4 regions of the Bradyrhizobium sp. USDA 4501 genome follow, and region 4 is predicted to be linked to each of the others. Evidence: predicted binding sites of a transcription regulator. Region 4 holds the regulator's gene; each other region holds the start of a gene.
The links. Region 4 encodes LexA, which represses DNA repair genes until DNA is damaged. Its sites were predicted from a motif close to TGTTCNNNNTGTGTTCNG; they were not measured.
Positions count from the first base shown of each region.

Region 1: the regulator LexA is predicted to act here: its motif matches at 1,855-1,872, upstream of ACVWZM_RS21215 (DNA recombination protein RmuC).
Region 2: the regulator LexA is predicted to act here: its motif matches at 1,755-1,772, upstream of ACVWZM_RS29095 (PA0069 family radical SAM protein).
Region 3: the regulator LexA is predicted to act here: its motif matches at 2,754-2,771, upstream of ACVWZM_RS18135 (YifB family Mg chelatase-like AAA ATPase).

Region 1 covers NZ_JBSSEX010000001.1:4,641,842-4,646,479, reverse strand. Annotated here, with positions in the region: gene truA (tRNA pseudouridine(38-40) synthase TruA) at 1-9, opposite strand, end outside; gene fmt (methionyl-tRNA formyltransferase) at 120-1,055, opposite strand; gene def (peptide deformylase) at 1,206-1,733, opposite strand; gene ACVWZM_RS21215 (DNA recombination protein RmuC) at 1,904-3,121, shown strand; gene ACVWZM_RS21210 (AmpG family muropeptide MFS transporter) at 3,309-4,638, shown strand, end outside.
Region 2 covers NZ_JBSSEX010000001.1:6,320,548-6,325,185, reverse strand. Annotated here, with positions in the region: gene ACVWZM_RS29100 (VOC family protein) at 4-450, opposite strand; gene ACVWZM_RS29095 (PA0069 family radical SAM protein) at 567-1,733, opposite strand; gene ACVWZM_RS29090 (glycosyltransferase family protein) at 1,898-2,467, shown strand; gene ACVWZM_RS29085 (bifunctional helix-turn-helix transcriptional regulator/GNAT family N-acetyltransferase) at 2,513-3,454, shown strand; gene moaB (molybdenum cofactor biosynthesis protein B) at 3,569-4,132, opposite strand; gene ypfJ (KPN_02809 family neutral zinc metallopeptidase) at 4,318-4,638, opposite strand, start outside.
Region 3 covers NZ_JBSSEX010000001.1:3,947,627-3,952,264, forward strand. Annotated here, with positions in the region: gene fsrB (siderophore utilization protein FsrB) at 1-82, opposite strand, end outside; gene ACVWZM_RS18130 (TonB-dependent siderophore receptor) at 109-2,100, opposite strand; gene ACVWZM_RS18135 (YifB family Mg chelatase-like AAA ATPase) at 2,823-4,361, shown strand; gene ACVWZM_RS18140 (hypothetical protein) at 4,481-4,638, shown strand, end outside.
Region 4 covers NZ_JBSSEX010000001.1:8,559,728-8,564,365, forward strand. Annotated here, with positions in the region: partial or broken gene ACVWZM_RS39900 (ComEC/Rec2 family competence protein) at 1-1,020, shown strand, start outside; gene ACVWZM_RS39905 (hypothetical protein) at 1,017-1,244, opposite strand; gene ACVWZM_RS39910 (hypothetical protein) at 1,390-1,818, opposite strand; gene lexA (transcriptional repressor LexA) at 2,075-2,779, opposite strand; gene ACVWZM_RS39920 (molybdopterin molybdotransferase MoeA) at 3,023-4,234, opposite strand; gene ACVWZM_RS39925 (HAD family hydrolase) at 4,261-4,638, opposite strand, start outside.

The sequences.
Region 1 (4,638 bases), 3.9 Mb from region 4:
GCGGGGCATCATTCAATCTGGTTTGGCCGTCATTGCCGGGCTTGACCCGGCAATCCATCGTCTTCGGGACAAGCTTCTTTTCGAGATGGATGCGCGGGTCAAGCCCGCGCATGAAAATCTCAGGACACCTTTGCGCCGGGCTTCAGCGGCGTGCCGCGCAAGAAGTCCGCTGCCTTCATCGGCGCCTTGCCGGCGCGCTGCAGTTCGAGGATCCGGATCGCGCCGTCGCCGCAGGCGATCGCGAAGTTGTCGTCGAGCACAGCGCCCGGTGCGCCCGAGCCTTTCGCCAGCTCGCAGCGCAGGATCTTCAGCCGCACCGGCTCGCCTTCGCCGGCAAGCTCGCACCAGGCGCCGGGAAACGGCGAGAGCCCGTGAATGTGCCGCAGCACCATATGCGCCGGCTGTGTCCAGTCGATCCGCGCCTCGGCCTTCTCGATCTTGGCCGCATAGGTGACGCCGTCCGCGCTCTGCTTCGTCAGTTGCAAGCCGCCGCGCCCGAGCGCCGCCATCGCGCGCACCATCAGGTCGGCACCGAGCGGCGCCAGCGCGTCGTGCAGATCGGATGCCGTCATACTGTCCGTGATCGGCAACCGCTCGGCCATCGCGACGTCGCCGGTGTCGAGGCCGACATCCATCTTCATCACCATCACGCCGCTCTCGGCATCGCCCGCCATGATGGCGCGGTTGATCGGCGCGGCGCCGCGCCAGCGCGGCAGCAACGAGGCATGCAGGTTGAAGCAGCCGAGCTTCGGCGCGTCGAGAATGGCCTGCGGCAGGATCATGCCATAGGCGACGACGACGGCGGCGTCTGCGTCATGCGCGCGAAACTCCTCGAGTGCTTCCGGCGTTTTGAGGGTCTTCGGCGTCAGCACGGGAATGCCGAGGCGGCGCGCCTCCTGCTCGACCGGCGTCGGCTGCAATTGCAGGCCGCGCCGCCCGCCCGGCTTCGGCCCGCGGGTGTAGACCGCCACGACCTCATGGCCATGGGCTACGAGCTCCAGCAGCGTCGGCACCGCGAAATCGGGCGTGCCCATGAAGATCAGGCGGAGAGGCATTAGACAGGCTCGGTAGCAGTTGGAGTGCTTAAGCGCGAAGCGCGTCTTCGCACAAGAAGCCCCGGGCATCCACGTTTTCGGCGACAGCGAAGCAAGACGTGGATGGCCGGGTCAAGCCCGGCCATGACGCGTCCGGGAAAGCGACCGCGCCTACTCCGCCGCGCGCTTGGCGGCCTTCTCGAATTTCTTGAACACGCGGTCGCGCTTCAGTTTCGACAGATAATCCACGAACAGCACGCCGTTGAGATGATCGATTTCGTGCTGGATGCAGGTGGCGTAGAGCCCTTCCGCATCCTCCTCATGCACCGTGCCGTCGAGATCGGTGAATCGCACGCGTACCCGCGCCGGCCGCTCGACCTCCTCGTAATATTCGGGGATCGACAGGCAGCCCTCTTCGTAAACCGACAGCTCCTCCGAACGCGCAATGATCTCCGGATTGATGAAGACGCGCGGCTTCGCCGTGGTCTCGCCGTTCTCGTCGCGCTTGGCGAGGTCCATGGTGATCAGCCGCAGCGGCTGCGCGACCTGGATCGCCGCCAGCCCAATGCCGGGCGCGTCATACATGGTCTCGAGCATGTCGTCGGCCAGCTTGCGGATCTCCGGCGTCACCTTCTCGATCGGTTTCGACACCAGCCGCAACTGCTTGTCCGGCAGGATGATAATTTCTCTTAATGCCATGGCGGCGATTTAAGCTGCTGACTTCATGGGGTCAATGCGCTCAGGAACCCGTTAGGACAACGTTAACCACGTTTCTTCACTCCGCATTAACCCGGAAAATCAGGGATGCATTTCCCATAAGCGTTCCCTCTTCGTTCGCGCCGGGCCGCGAATCGGCTACAACTGCCGGCATGAACGAGATTCTCCTCACGATTGGCGACCTTCCCGTCCGTGTCTCCGACGCCTTGATCGGCCTTGGGGCGCTGGCGCTGATCCTGTTGTTCGCCATTGCGCTGGTGATCGCACGCGCCAGCCAGCGCGGCGCGGAACTCGCAATGGCCCAGGCCATCCGCGCCGACGAACTGGAGGAGCGCCTCGCCGACATGCTGCGGGCCCAGAGCGAATCCTCCGGGCGGGTCGATGCCAAGGTTGATACTATGGCGCAGGCACTGGCCGGCCGCCAGGCCGAGATGGCCCGCGCCGTCAACGAGCGGCTCGATTCGGTGACCCACCGGGTCGGCCAGTCGATGGAGCAATCGACCCGCAACACGATGGATTCGCTGCGCGTGCTGCACGAGCGGCTCGGCATCATCGACCACGCCCACAAGAACCTCAACGAGCTCACCACCCAGGTGACGACGCTGCGCGACGTGCTCGCCAACAAGCAATCGCGCGGCGCCTTCGGCCAGGCGCGGATGGAGGCGATCGTCCAGGACGGCATGCCGAAGGGCTCGTTCGAGTTCCAGTACACGCTGACGTCGGGCAAGCGGCCGGACTGCGTGGTGTTTCTGCCCGACCAGCGCCCGCTCTGCATCGACGCGAAATTCCCGCTCGAGGCCATGACCGCGCTGCACGATGCGCGCAGCGACGAGGAGCGCAAATTCGCCAGCCAGCGGCTGCGCGCCGACGTGCTGAAGCATGTCAGCGACATCGCGGAGAAGTACCTGATCCCTGGCGAGACCCAGGACACCGCGCTGATGTTCGTGCCGTCGGAATCGGTCTATGCCGAGATCCATGACGGCTTCGACGACGTGATCCAGAAGGCCTATCGCGCGCGCGTCGTGCTGGTATCGCCCTCGCTCTTGATGCTGGCGATCCAGGTGATGCAGCAGATCCTGAAGGACGCCCGCATCCGCGACGCCGCCGACCAGATCCGCAACGAGGTGATGCATCTCGGCGACGACCTCGGCCGCCTGCGCGATCGCGTGCTCAAGCTGCAGACCCATTTCGGCCAGGTGAACGAGGACGTCAGGCAGATCCTGATCTCCGCCGACAAGATCGAGAAACGCGCCGGCCGGATCGAGGAACTCGACTTCAGCAAGTCCGAGACCCCGATCGAGGTCCCCCGCTTCGTCAAGCCCGCCCCCGACCTGTTCCCCGCCCCGCGCAAGCTGCAGGCAGGGGAGTAGCCACCTCGCCCCGCTTGCGGGGAGAGGTCGAAATTCGCGCATCGCGCGAATTTCGGGTGAGGGGGAGCTTCCGCACATTGCACCCGTCATAATTCGCTGAGAAAGCCCCTCACCCCAACCCTCTCCCCGCGAAAGAGCGGGGAGAGGGAGCCAAGGCAGCTGCGGTCGAATCTGCTAACAGAGGGACATGACCGCGCCCGAAGTGACCGCGACCCAATCGGAAAAGAATCCCCCCGCCGCCACCTCCTGGCGCGACAGTTTTGCGGTGTATCTGCAGCCGCGGGTGCTGATCGTGCTGCTGCTGGGCTTCTCCTCGGGGCTGCCGCTGGCACTGTCGGGCTCGACGCTGCAGGTCTGGATGAAGGAGGCCGGGGTCGATCTCGGCACCATCGGGCTGCTGGCGCTGATCGGCACGCCCTACACGCTGAAATTCCTCTGGGCGCCGCTGGTCGACGCGCTGCATGTTCCGCTGTTCACGCAGATGTTCGGCCGCCGCCGCGGCTGGCTGCTGTTCTCGCAGCTGCTGCTGATCGCGGCGATCCTGGTGCTGGCGATGGCCGATCCGGCGCGATCGCCGTGGTTCGCGGCCTTCGCCGCGCTGCTGGTCGCAACCGCATCGTCGACGCAGGACATCGTGGTCGATGCCTTCCGCGTCGAAAGCCTGCCTGAAAGCGAGCAGGCCGCCGGCATGGCGTCCTATGTCGCGGCCTACCGCGTCGGCATGCTGGTCTCGACCGCAGGCGCGCTGTTCATCGTCAGCGGCTTCGAGTCCGCTGGCCTCGTGCGCCTGTCGGCCTGGATGTGGGGCTATGTGGTGATGGCCGCGCTGGTCGTGATCGGCATCGTCACCGCGCTTGCGGCGACCGAGCCGACGCAATCGAAGGGCGCGGAGGCGGCGACGCATGCGCAGAACGCGGCCGAACGCGTGCTACATGCCGCGCTCGGCGCGTTCTCCGAGTTCCTCAGCCGCAAGGACGCCTTCGCGGCGCTCGCCTTTGTGGTGCTGTTCAAGTTCACCGACGCGTTTTCAGGCACCATGACCGCGCCGTTCGTGATCGACATCGGCTTTTCCAAGGTCGATTACGCGGCGATCGTGAAAGGCGTCGGCCTTGCCGCGACCCTGATCGGCGGCTTTGCCGGCGGCTTCGTGGCGCGGCGCTATTCGCTCGCGACCAGCCTCTGGATCGGCGGCGTGCTGCAGGCGGTCGCCAATCTCTCATTCTCCTGGCTCGCCCATGTCGGCGTCGATCAATGGGCGCTCGCGCTTGCGATCACCGCGGAGAATTTCACCAGCGCGATCGGCACCGTGATCTTCGTCGCCTATCTGTCGGCGCTGTGCCGCAATCCGCTGCACACCGCGACCCAGTACGCGCTGCTCACGGCGCTCGCCGCGGTCGGCCGCACCTATCTGTCGTCAGGCGCCGGTTATGTCGCCAAGGCCGTCGGCTGGCAGATGTTCTTCGTGATCTGCGTGCTGGTCGCGATCCCGAGCCTGATCCTGCTCGCCTGGCTGCAGC
Region 2 (4,638 bases), 2.2 Mb from region 4:
GCTCTAATCGGGGATTGACACCCGGCGGTCGTCGCGAACCTCAAAGCCCGGCGCGCGCACCACTTCCCAGGCGTGGCCGTCGGGATCGCCGAAATAACCGCAATAGCCGCCATAGCTGGTCGGCTGCGCGGGTTTCAGCAGCCTGGCGCCTTTCGACAGCGCGAACGCCATCACACGATCGACCTCGGCGTCGTCGTTGCAGTTCCAGGCGATCGCGACGCCGCGGAACGCTGAAGGCCGTGGCTGATCCGGCAGCCCGGCATCGGCAGCGAGCAGATGCCACGGGAACAGGCCGAGCACGGTGCCGCCGGTCTCGAAGAAGGCGACCTCCTCGCCGGTCGCGCGCATCTTCCTGGAGAAGCCGAGCGATTCATAAAAGCCGATGCTGGCGCGCATGTCGCTGACGCCCAGCGTGAGGACGGTGAAGCGTGCGGTCGGGGCGTTACTCATGTTTACCTTTCCCGTCGTTGCGAGCGAAGCGACGCAATCCATTGTTCCACATATTCGGATGCATGGATTGCTTCGTCGCTTCGCTCCTCGCAATGACGATCATCACTTGCTGGCACCTAAAACAAGCTCAGCTGTTGCCCGCTGCGCTTCGGCTTGGCGAAGTGATCGGTGGTCAGCTTGGTCCGCCGCTTGTTGAGGCCGAGCTTTTCGCAGGCGATCTCGAAGCGGCGGCCGATCATCCAGGCCATCGGGCCGGTGCCCTTCATCCGCGTGCCCCATTGCGAGTCGTAGTCGCGGCCACCGCGCATGTCGCGGATCAGCGTGAAGACGTGACGGTAGCGATCGGGATAGTTGGCCATCAGCCATTCGCGGAACAGATCGCGCACCTCGAGCGGCAGCCGCAGCAGCACATAGCTCGCCTCCCTGGCGCCGGCATGTGCGGCGGCATCGAGGATGCGCTCGATCTCGGAATCGTTCAGCGCCGGGATCACGGGTGCGACCATCACCGTGGTCGGGATGCCGGCATCCGTGAGCCGCTTGATCGCCTCGAGCCGCTTCGGCGGGGTCGAGGCGCGCGGCTCCATGGTGCGGGCGAGTTTCGGGTCGAGCGTCGTCACCGAGAGCGCGACCTTGGCGAGATTGCGCTTGGCCATACGTGCCAGGATGTCGATGTCGCGGGTGACCAGCGCCGACTTGGTGACGATGCCGACCGGATGGCCGGCGCGCTCCAGCACCTCGAGGATGCCGCGCATGATCTTCCGGTCGCGCTCGATCGGCTGATAGGGATCGGTGTTGGTGCCGATCGCGATCATCCGCGCCTCGTAGTCCGGTGCCGCCAGCTCCTTCTCGAGCAGCGCGGGTGCGTCCGGCTTGGCGAACAGCTTCGATTCGAAGTCCAGCCCCGGCGACAGGCCGAGATAGGCGTGGGTCGGCCGCGCGAAGCAATAGACGCAGCCGTGCTCACAGCCGCGATACGGATTGATCGAGCGGTCGAAGCCGATGTCGGGCGAGTCGTTGCGGGTGATCACCTTGCGCGAGGTGTCGAGCGCCACGCTGGTCGCAAATGGCGGCAGGTCCTCGAGGCTCTGCCAGCCGTCGTCGAAGGCAACGCGCGCCTCGGCCTCGTAGCGGCCGCTGGCGTTGGACTGCGCGCCGCGGCCGCGCCGCCGCTCGCGCTCGATCGCGACCGCAAGCTCGGGAAAAGGGGAAGGTGCACCCGCCGGGTTATCGGAGGGCGCCGTTACCGGCGGGTGCTTGAGGGCATGAGAGGATGCTCGGCTCATGCTTTGAAGCTAACACAGCACGAGAACAAATCAAGAACATGAACGGAGAAATTCCACAAAACCTCGCTACAAAATTCTGCAGGCGAACAGGCTGCTTTGAATATGACAAGGTGATAACACGGCCGGAGTTTCTCCACCGTTTGAGCCATCGAAGCCTCAAAATCATGCTGAGCGTGATAATTCCAACCGACGGCGTCGAGCGCACCGCGGTCGTAACATTGGCGGCGCTGGTGCCGGGCGCGGCCGCGGGCGTCATCCGCGAAGTGCTGCTGGTCGACCGCAGCCACAGCGATGTGATGGAGCGCGTCGCCGACGTCGCCGGCTGCCGCTTCCTGCGCTTCGAGGGCACGCGCGCCGCCGCGCTTGCGGCAGGCGCGCGGCAGGCGCGGTCGCCCTGGCTGATGTTCCTGCATCCGGGCGCCGTGCTCGATGCCGGCTGGATCGAGGAAACCACCCAGTTCATCCAGATGGTGGCGGCCAGCGGCAAGGACCGCGCCGGCATCTTCCGCCACGCCCGCGCACCCTACACCGACCCGGGCCTGCGCGACGGCCTCAAATTCGTTGCCCGGATGATCACCGGGCCCTCGGCCGAACAGGGCCTTTTGATCGCGCGCGAGCATTACGAGCGGATCGGCGGCTACCGGCCCGATGCCCGCCGCTCCGAGGCGCGCCTGCTGCGCCGGCTCGGCCGTTCCTCCCGCACCATGCTGCGGAGCCGGATCATGGTGGCCTGAACAAAGCGCTTGCGGATTATTTGATTCCGTCAAATAATATGCTTGATGAAATCAAACTTCCATGACACCACGCTCGAGAGCCAGGTCGCCGCGGTCCGCGGCTTCAGCCGGTTCTATACCCGCAAGCTCGGCATCATCGAGCCGAAGCTGTTGCACTCACCATTCACGCTGCAGGAAGCGCGGATCATCTACGAGCTCGCGCACCGCGAAAATTGCACCGCAACCGATCTGGTGCGCGATCTCGACCTCGATGCCGGCTTCGTCAGCCGCACGCTGGCGGCGCTGCAAAGGCGCCAGATCGTGACGCGGAAGCCATCGAAGGCCGACAAGCGCGTCAACGAGGTGGCCCTCACCGCCAAGGGCCGCACTGCTGCCGCCGATCTCGACTGCCGCTCGCGCAGCGAGGTCGGGACGCTATTGAAGCAGATGGACGGCGACCGTCGCGCCGCGGTGGTGCGCGCCATGGGCACGATCGAGCAATCGCTGGAGCCGCCGGCCGAGAAACCGGTCGGCTTCCTGCTGCGCAGCCATCGCGTCGGCGACATGGGTTGGGTCGTCTCGCGGCAGGGACAAGCCTACGCGGAGGAGTATGGCTGGGACATTAGCTACGAGGCGTTGGTGGCCGAGATCTGCGCGCAGTTTCTGCGATCGTTCGATCCGGCGCGCGAGCATTGCTGGATCGCGGAGGTCGACGGCGAGCCGGTCGGCTCGGTCTTCCTGGTCGACGGCGGCGACGGGGTCGCCAAGCTGCGCCTGCTGCTGGTGGAAGAAAAGGCGCGCGGGCTCGGCGTCGGCCGCGCACTGGTCGAGCAATGCATCCGCGCCGCGCGCGAGAAGGGTTACAAGAAGATGACGCTGTGGACCCAGAGCATCCTGGTCGCCGCGCGCGGCATCTACGCCCGTGCCGGCTTCGAGCGGGTCAAGGAAGAAAAGCACCACAGCTTTGGCGTCGACCTAGTCGGCGAGACCTGGGAGCTGGAGTTATAGGGCTCTTTACCCTCCGGCGTCATTCCGGGGCGATGCGCAGCATCGAACCCGGCATCTCGCGCCACAATCTCTGGATTCCGGGTTCGCGCTTCGCACGCCCCGGAATGAGGGAGGCTAAGCGCTCGCGCCTTTCGCCTTCGGGCGGCGCAGATGTTCATCCAGCCGCGGCATGATCTCGACGAAATTGCAGGGGCGCGTGCGGTAGTCGAGTTGCGCCGCCAAAATGCCGTCCCAGCCGTCGCGGCAGGCGCCGGGCGAGCCGGGCAGGCAGAAGATGAAGGTCGCGCCCGCAACGCCAGCGGTGGCGCGGCTCTGGACAGTCGACGCCCCGATCTTGGCGTGGCTCAGCATGTGGAAGGCGATCGAAAAGCCGTCCATCCGCTTCTCGAACAATGGCTCGACCGCCTCCGGCGTCACGTCGCGGCCGGTGAAGCCGGTGCCGCCGGTGGTGATGACGGCGTCGACAGCGGGATCGGCGATCCAGCGCCGGATCACGGCTCTGATCGCCTCGACATCGTCGGTGACGATCTCGCGCGCCGCGAGCTTGTGGCCGGCCGCGGTGAGACGGTCGGCCAGCGTGGTGCCCGACTTGTCATCCGCCAGCGAGCGGGTGTCGGAAATCGTCAGTACCGCGATATTGAGCGGGATGAATGATTTGGATTCGTCGAGTGAGGACATTTGCACCTCTTTCCATCCCGCTGACGACATCCTGAGGTGCTCGCCTCGCGGTGCACTTGCATCACTGGGCGAGCACCTCAGGATGGGCCACGGGCTTCCGTCATCCTTCGAGGCTCGCCAACAGGCGAACATATCCCGAGTGAGCGCGTTCGCGCTCATCCGGGGATGACGCTACCGGCACACGGCTACAAGCTACCGCCGAACGTGTTGCAGGCCTGCACGGTGCCCTGCTGGTAGCCCCTCATGAACCACTCCTTGCGCTGCGCGGCGGAGCCGTGGGTGAAGGAATCAGGCACCACCCTGCCCGTCGCCTGCCGCTGCAGCGTGTCGTCGCCGATCGCGTTCGCGGTGGTCAGCGCGGCGTCGATGTCGCCGGCCTCGAGGAAGCCCGGCCGCTTCTTCTCCTCGCGGTTGACCCAGACGCCGGAAAGGCAATCGGCCTGCAGCTCGACCTTGACCTGCAGCGCGTTGGCCTCGGCCTTGCTGCCGGCCTGCTGCTGCAGCCG
Region 3 (4,638 bases), 4.6 Mb from region 4:
CGCCGGTGACGCCCGAGAAGAACAGGAAGGCCGCGGTGACAAGGCCCGCCCAGCGATGCAGTCGTCCGAAGATCGGTCTCATGGGGATTTCAGCAAGTTGTGGGGTGATCACCAGCGATAGGTCAGCTTCGCGATCGCCTTGCGGCCCTCCGCGTAGAAGCAGCTGGTGTTGCCGTAGCAGGCTGCCACGTAGCGCGTGTCGGCGAGGTTGGTGACGTTGAGCGAGAGGCGATAATTGTCCCTGGTATAGGCGACGAGCGCATCGACGACCGTCGACGCCGGCACCTTGAAGGTGTTGGCATCGTCACCGAACGTCGATCCGACATAGCGGACGCCGGCCCCGAACTGGACCCCGGCGAGCGGACCGCCCTGAACGATGTAATCGCCCCACAGCGAGAAGCGGTTGAGCGGCACCGTGGTCGGCGCCTTGCCGACATTGACGGGATCCTTGGTGACTTCAGCGTCGACATAGGCGTAGCCACCGCGGATGTTGACGCTCTCGACCAGCGTCGCGGTGCCTTCGAGCTCAACGCCGCGCGACCTGACTTCGCCGGTCTGCTCGGCGAAATAGAACGGCGGGGCGTAGGTGACGACGTTGGACCGGGTCAGGTCGAAGGCGGCCAGCGTGATCAGCGCATTGATGCCGACCGGCTGGTACTTGACACCGACTTCGTACTGCACGCCGGACTCCGGCTTCAGCAGATCGCCGGCGGCGTTGATGCTCAGCACCGGCAGGAATGATTCCGAATAGCTGAAATAGGGCGCGATGCCGTTGTCGAAATTGTACATCACGGCGGCGCGACCGGTGAATGCCGAGGCGTCGGTCGACGTCGACGTTTTCGCGAGATTGTTGTCGAGGTCCGTGGTGACGAAATCCTGCCGCCCGCCAAGCAGGAACGACAGCCGGCCGAGCCTGATCTGGTCCTGCAGATAGAGGCCGGCCTGCGACTGCTTGATGCCGGTGTCGTCATACGGTCCGTTGTTGGTCCAGCTGTTGGTATAGACCGGCGCGAAGACGTTGAGCTTGCCGGTGCTGTAGCTCGAGGCCATGTCGCGGAACGAGGTGTTGCGGTAATCGACGCCGAACAGCGTCGTGTGGCTCAGCATGCCGGTGACGAACTTGCCCTGCAGCTGGTTGTCGACCGCGAAGGAATCGATCGTCGAGCTGCCGCCGGCGCCGCCGCGCGACAGCAGGCCCGCGGCTTCGTCGGCCGCCGATGCATAGCCGGTGCCGTAGAAGCTCTTCTGCTCGTTGTGCATCCACGAATAGCGCAGGTTCTGGCGGAAGGTCAGCGCCTCGTTGAAGTCGTGCGACAGCATGTAGCCGACCGAGGACTGCTCGGTGTCGAACTGGTTGAAGCCGGGCTCGCCGACGAAGCGCGTGTTCGGAATGTAGCGGCCGTTATTGGCCCAGACGGTGCCGGACGGCGGCAGGAATTGCAGGCCCCAGCCGGTGCGTTCCTTCTGGTAGTTCGCGAGGAAGGTGATCGTGGTGTCCTCGTTCGGCTTCACGGTGACGGCGGGCGCGATGAAGACGCGATTGTCCTTGGTGTAGTCGACCTGGGTCTCGCCATCGCGCGCGACGCCGGTCAGGCGCCACAGCACCGTCCCTTCCTTGTTGGCGCGGCCGCCGATGTCGAACTCGCCCTGATAGCGGTTGAAGCTGCCGCCCGACAGCGACACTTCCCCGAACTCGCGCGCGGTCGGCAGCTTGCTGACATAGTTGAGGATGCCGCCGGTGCCGCTGCCGCCGAACATCGCCGAGGATGGCCCTTTCAGGACCTCGAGGCGCTCGGCTCCGTACGGATCGAGCCCGAGGAAGTGCACATAATTGCTGCTCGGCAGCCGCAGGCCGTCGAGATAGAGGCCCGGCATCGTCATGTCGAAGCCGCGGATCTGCAGGCCGCCGAAGCGGGTGTCCGAGCCGCCATTCACGTCGCCGCTGACCCCTGCGGTGTAGCGCAATGCCGCGCCCACCGATTCCGCACCCTGGTTCCTGATCTGGTCCGTGGTGACGACCGAGATCGATTGCGGGATTTCGATCAGCGGCGTGTCGGTCTTGGTCGCCGTGCCCGAACGCGTGGCAACGAACCCGACCACCGGACCGCCGGCTCGCTCGCCGGCGCCGGCACCGGATCGTGCCGCAGCTGGCGTCGTCGCCTGCTGGGATCGAGCCACACGATTGGCGCGGCTCGCGCGTGCGGCCACCGGACGACGAACCGGTTTTGCATTCGCAGTGATCGCGCGCTGCTGAGGCGCGTCCACGCTCACCGGCGGCAGTTCCGATTGCGCGTCGGCGCGTTCGGTCGCGACTCCTGCGGCAAGGACGGCGGCGGTACACAGACCGATCGTTCGCAGCGCTGGATGTTGACGGGTGGAATGCGAAGCAAGTCGATCGATCACGCGAAGGCGCCCCTGATATCAGCCTGGATGGATTTGTGATCCGGCTCTACAGCGCGGGGCTCGCGAGTACAGACCTCGGCAGTTGGAATAGATCGAGACTGCGCGCGCGATCAGCGTGCGATCGCTGAAACAGCGGGGAAATCGACGACGCGCTGCGACAATAAGCGCGCGATGCTCGTCGTGCTGGAATGATTCTTGAGAATGATTCCTGCAGTTGTCGACGATGCGAGCTGTGTTCGATCGCGCGAGGCGCGCGTCATGGCGCCGACGCCTGACGCCTCCGCGCCGGCCGGAAACGGATGCGCCGCGCGGTGAACTGGTACCGGGCGACCAGCCCTCGGCGCCGCGAATGTTCCTGTAATGTTCTTGCACTTGCCGCCCGGTTCCGCTACCTTCGATTGCGGAAGAATAGGGGCAGCATGGTCCAGCGCGTTTCCACCGTCGCATTCGAGGGGATTGAAGCCCGCGCGGTCGACGTGCAGGTGCAGGTCGCGCCGGGATTGCCGGCATTCGCAATAGTAGGCCTGCCCGACAAGGCGGTGTCGGAAGCCCGCGAACGCGTGCGTTCGGCGCTGATCGCCTCCGGCCTCGCGCTTCCCGCCCGCCGCATCACCGTCAACCTCGCACCCGCCGACCTGCCCAAGGAGGGCAGCCATTACGACCTGCCGATCGCGCTCGGCCTGATGGCGGCGATCGGCGCGATCCCGCCGGATGCGCTGAACGGCTTCACCGTGCTCGGCGAGCTCGGGCTCGACGGCTCGCTCGCGCCGGTGGCGGGCGTGCTGCCCGCGGCAATCGGCGCCAATTCGCGCGACGAGGGATTGATCTGCCCGGCCGCCTGCGGCTCGGAAGCCGCCTGGGCCAGTCCGGACATCCAGATCATCGCGGCAGATTCGCTGATCCAGATCGCCAACCACTTCAAGGGCACGCAGGTGCTGTCGCGGCCGCAGCCGAAGGTGCATGAGCGCGAGGAAACGCTTTTGGACCTGCGCGACATCAAGGGCCAGGAGAGCGCGAAACGCGCGCTCGAGATCGCCGCCGCCGGCGGTCATCATCTTCTGATGATCGGCTCGCCCGGCGCCGGCAAATCGATGCTGGCGGCGCGACTGCCCTCGATCCTGCCGCCGCTGTCGCCGTCGGAGCTGCTCGAAGTCTCGATGATCGCCTCGGTTGCCGGCGAGATCCGCGACGGCGCCCTGACCGCGCGACGCCCGTTCCGCAGCCCGCATCATTCCGCCAGCATGGCCGCGCTGACCGGCGGCGGCATGCGCGCCAAACCGGGCGAGATCTCGCTGGCGCATCAGGGCGTGCTGTTCCTCGACGAATTGCCGGAGTTCGATCCGCGCGTGCTGGATTCGCTGCGTCAGCCGCTGGAGAACGGCGAGGTTTCGGTGAGCAGGGCCAACCACCGCGTCACCTATCCGGCGCGCTTCATGCTGGTCGCAGCCATGAACCCGTGCCGTTGCGGCCATGCCTATGAACCCGGCTATTCCTGCAAGCGCGGCCGGCTCGACCGCTGCACCGGCGACTACCAGATGCGGATCTCCGGCCCGCTGATGGATCGCATCGACCTGCGGATCGAGGTGCCCGCCGTGACCGCGGCCGATCTGATCCTGCCGCCGCCGGCGGAGGGATCGGCCGAGGTTGCCGCCCGCGTCGCGGCCGCGCGCGACATCCAGCTCGCGCGCTATGCGGCTGCCGGCATGCCGCATGTCCGCACCAATGCGGAAGCGCCGAGTTCGCTGCTCGAGACCATCGCGCAACCCGACGCGCATGGGCAGAAGCTGCTGCGCGAGGCCGCCGACAACATGCACCTCACCGCGCGCGGCTATCACCGCGTGCTGCGGGTGGCGCGCACGCTTGCCGATCTCGACGGCGCCGAGACGATCGGCCGGCTACATCTCGCCGAAGCGCTGTCTTATCGTGCATTGGCCGACGATTTGCGCCGCGCGGCGTGATCTCCGCCGGCTTCCGGCCGGTGCCCGCCGCGTCAACGTGACAGTAACCACTCTCATTTACGCTCCGCAAACCATAAGCACCGCGATCGGCGGCAAGCTTGGGTCGAGCGAGTTGTGTCATGTTGCGTTTGAAGATTTTGACCTCGGTGGTCCCCCTTGCCGTGGCCGCGGTCCTTGCCCGCGCCGAATTCCTGCCGGGCCCGCGGCCCTGCATCGAGGTGGGCGGCGCCACGATGCAGATCGCATCGATCCCCTGGCTGGCGCAGCTTCACGTCAG
Region 4 (4,638 bases):
CAGATCGGGCTGCCGAACCTGCTGGCGTCGCCCGACCATTCGGCGACCCCGCGCGTCGCGCTGTGGGGCGGGCGCGAGCTCACGATGCTGATGCTGGCCTCGCTGGTGGCGGGGCTGGCGACGACGCCCTATGCCGCATTCCATTTCCACCGCGTGACGCCCTACGGGCTGCTCGCCAACCTCGCGGCGATGCCGGTGGTCTCGGCGGTCGTGATGCCGGCCGGCCTGCTGGGGCTCGTCGCCATGCCGTTCGGCTTCGACGGCGTGTTCTGGGCGATCATGGGTCTTGGCATCGACTGGATGATCCTGGTGACGCAATGGGGCGCCGCACTCCCGGGCGCGGTCGGCCGCATGGCGGCGTTCGGCATCGGGCCGCTGATCGCAGCGAGCGCCGGCATCATCCTGCTCGGGCTGCTGCGCACGCCGCTGCGCTGGTCAGGTGCGGTGCTGCTGCTGGTGGCCTCGGTCTGGGCGCTCAGGGTGCCGCAGCCGGACGTGCTGATCTCGGGCGACGGCCGCAATGTCGCGGTGCGTGGCGGTGATGGACGGCTGCATCTAATGCACAGCGCCAAGGATGCATTTTTGGTCAAGGAGTGGCTGGCGGCGGACGCCGACGCGCGCACCGCCACCGATGCGTCGCTCGGCGAGGGCGTCTCCTGCGATGCCAGCGGCTGCGTGACCCAGGGACCCGGCGGCGCCTTCGTCGCGCCGGCGACCCGGCCGGAGGCCCTAGTGGACGACTGCGAGCGCGCAGGCCTGATCGTGACGGCGCGGCCGGCGCCGCAGGGCTGCGCGGCATCGGTGATCGATGCCGAGCGGCTGCGCCGCCACGGCGCGCTGGTGCTGCGACGGAGCAGGGACGGCTACGTCGTCGATGCGGTCAAGCCCGGCGGGATCGACCGGCCGTGGTCGCCGGCGGTTCCCGGCGACGGCGAGAGCGAGACGACGCTACGCGCCCCCGCGCCGCGGCCTGCGGTGGATGCGACGCCGGCCGAGACCGATCTGCAGGGCGATGATTAGCCGTGGTCCGGCAAGGGCGCGCTCGGCAGCTCGAACAGGCCGAGATGGTATTCGTCGGAGTCGGGGCCGGCGTCGGGCTTCTTGACGAGAGTGAAGGAAGCCTCGGGAAATTGCTCCCAGACTTTCAGGTCGTCGGCCGTTACCGTCAGCCAACCGAACCGGAACATGTAGCGGCCCGGTTCCGTGACGCGTCCAGCCTTTTGCCATGTGACCTTATCGACCACCGCGCACGTCCTCCGTACCCGATGATGCGCCAAGGTGCCGGCCGACGCAAATCTCCTTCTGCGCCCCGGAAGCGGGAGTCCGGGGTCGCCCGAAATTGCTTAGGTCATCCGCCGCCGAACAGCTCATTCCACGGCGACGATGCGCTCAACCCAAAAACAGCGTTGCGAATGCGGAAGGCCGCCGCTCCACAACCTTCGGCTTCTGCTCGACCGGCGGATGCAGCGCCGGCAATTGCAGCACGCTGACGCGCTGTCCCTCGACCAGCTGGGTCACCAGCACATGGCTGCCGTCGGGGAATTCGACCGCATCATGATGCCGATCGGGCACGTCGGGCTCGACTTCGTTGAATACGCCGACGCGATAGTTCAGCGTCTTGGTCCAGATCCAGCGGCTGTCGTAGCGAACGTTCTCGGCGAAAGCGAGCTCGGTGCCCGGCAGCATGCAGACCGCGACAGTGGGGTCATTCTCCGAAGCAAAGCCGCGGGTCGACGTGCCGCGGAACGTCGTCGTGATCAGCGTCTCTCCGACAATGGCGGGGCGCGATGCCACGGCGTGCAGACTATAGTCACACATCGGATGGCTCCTCATTTCGAGGTAGCGACCCCTGCCTCTCCTTGAGGCATTAGGGCCTCTACCAGAGTGGACGATAGCGAACGAGCGTCTGCTCGTTTCTGGGCGATTGTACGACTGGTCCGAGATCGCTCCGATCACAAACACGCGACGCTGCGCGAGAGGTATCGGAGCGCATCGGGCAGGCCGTACGCTACACTATCATGCAAGGAACGATCCGACGTGTTGCTCGTTCCCGGCCGCCGCAAGTATTTGCAATTCAGTATTTGCGATAAAGGCCGATCAGCTTGCCCTGGATGCGGACCCGGTTCGGCGGCAGGATGCGCACTTCATAGGCGGTGTTGGCCGGCTCGAGCGCGATCGATGCGCCGCGGCGGCGGAAGCGCTTCAGGGTCGCTTCCTCCTCGTCGATCAGCGCCACCACGATGTCGCCGGTATTGGCGACGTCGTTGCGCTGGATCAGCGCCATGTCGCCGTCGAGGATGCCGGCATCGACCATCGAGTCGCCGCGTACCTCGAGCGCGTAGTGCTCGCCGGCGCCGAGCATGTCGGGCGGCACGCTGATGGTGTGGCTGCGGGTCTGCAGCGCCTCGATCGGCGTACCGGCGGCGATCCGGCCCATCACGGGGACCGCGACCGGACGGTTGCCGTCGTCCTCGGCAATCGGCGGCGTGCTGGCGCGCCGGCCGAGGGTGCCTTCGATGACGCTGGGCGTGAAGCCGCGGCGACCGTTGCCGCCGCCGGCCGAGAGTTCGGGCAGCTTGATGACCTCGATGGCGCGGGCGCGGTTCGGCAGACGGCGGATGAAGCCGCGCTCCTCCAGCGCAGTGATCAGGCGGTGGATACCGGACTTCGAGCGCAGGTCGAGCGCATCCTTCATCTCGTCGAAGGAGGGCGGTACGCCGGCCTCTTTCAGACGTTCATTGATGAAACGCAGTAGTTCGTACTGTTTGCGCGTGAGCATCTCGAGTATTCCCCCGGTTGATAGCGTCGTTCGATTCCGAGACTCTTCTGGTGGGGCCTGCAGGCCGGGCCTGACCTCAGGAGCATGTGCTCGATGCACCTGCTTCCATGCAGCTTCCCGAATGTAGACACCAGCACTCGAAACAAATCATGAACGGACACTATATGTTCGATATGTGTTCCGCAACCACTTAATTTCCGGTGAACGTGTCGGGCAACGCACAATCGGCGGGGCGCGAAAACCCTATTCGGGCAGTGTCAGGATCTCGCATTCGCTGCCTTCGACGGCCGCCGCCGCGAACGGCGGGCGCACGAGAAGTGCCCGTGCCGCAGCGAGATTCCCGAGCAACGACGAGTCCTGCTGCGTCACCGGCGTTGCGATCAACGTGCCGTCCTCGCGCGCTTCGAGCCGTGCACGCAGATAGTCCTCGCGCTGGTCGTTGGCGGCGAGGTCGCGGCCGAGCAGGGCGCTCGTGCGGCGATGATGAATCACTTTCCGGCCGCTCAGCGCCCGAATCAACGGCACCAGGAACAGGAAGGCGCAGACATAGGACGACACCGGATTGCCGGGCAGGCCGATCACCCTCATCGCGCCGAGCCGGCCATGCATCATCGGCTTGCCGGGCCGCATCGCAATCCGCCAGAACGTCATGTCGACGCCCTCGGCTTCCAGCGACCGCTTGACGAGATCGTGGTCGCCGACCGAGGCGCCGCCTGTCGTGATCAGGACATCGGCACCGGCCTCGCGCGCCCGGCGGATGCCCGCCGTGGTCGCCTCCACCGTGTCGGCGGCAACGCCGAGGTCGACGGTCTCGGCGCCCTCGGCGCGCGCCAGCGCCCGCAGCGCGTAGCCGTTGGAATAGACGATCTGGCCGGGGCCGGGCTGCGAGCCCGGCATCACCAGCTCGTCGCCGGTCGCCAGCACCGCGACCTTCGGGCGGCGGCGCACCGCAAGTCCCGGATAGTTCATGGCGGCCGCCAGCGACAGCGCGCGGTCGGACAGGCGGCTGCCGCCGACGAGCAGCACCTCGCCCTCACGGAAGTCGACCCCAGCCGGGCGGATGTGCCGCCCGACGCTGGCGGCCTCCGTGATCGTGATGTGGTCGCCGTCGACGGCGGTGTCCTCCTGGATGATCACCGCGTCGGCGCCATTGGGGATCACGCCGCCGGTGAAGATCCGCACCGCCTCGCCGGCGCCGACCGTCCGGTCGAACGGCCGGCCGGCGGCGACTTCGCCGATCACCTTGAGCCGGGCCTTTAGATCAGCCGCATCGGCGGCGCGCACCGCATAGCCGTCCATCGCCGACATCGGCTGCGGCGGCTGGGTGCGGAGCGCCGCGAGGTCGTGCGCAAGCGTGCGGTGGTAGGCGGCATCGAGCGCGACCATCTCCTCCGGCAGCGGTTCGGCGCCGGCGAGGACGGCGGACAGGGCATCGGCAACCGGCATCAGGGCCACGCTCAGAGTTCCTCAATTCCTAATCTTCAAATTCCAAGTGCGGTCAAAGCCCTTGCCACGTCATCCGTCGATGTCACGTGGATAGCATAAAGGCCGCGGGCCCGCGCACCTTCGATATTGGCGGCCAGGTCGTCGAAAAACAGGATCCGCGACGCCGGCACGCCGATGGCTTTTACCACATGATCATAGGCCTCGGCGTCGGGTTTGCGGAAGCCGATGCTCGAGGACAGGAAGACGTTGCGGAAATGGCTGAGCAGCTCGGCATGGGTGACCGAGAAATGCGCGACATGGGCCGGATTGGTGTTGGAGAAGGCGTAGAGCGGCATCCGCTTGGCGGCCGCCGCGAGCAGCGGGGCGATGCCCGGCATCTCGCCGGTGAAGATCGCGTTCCAGCCTTCGAGGAA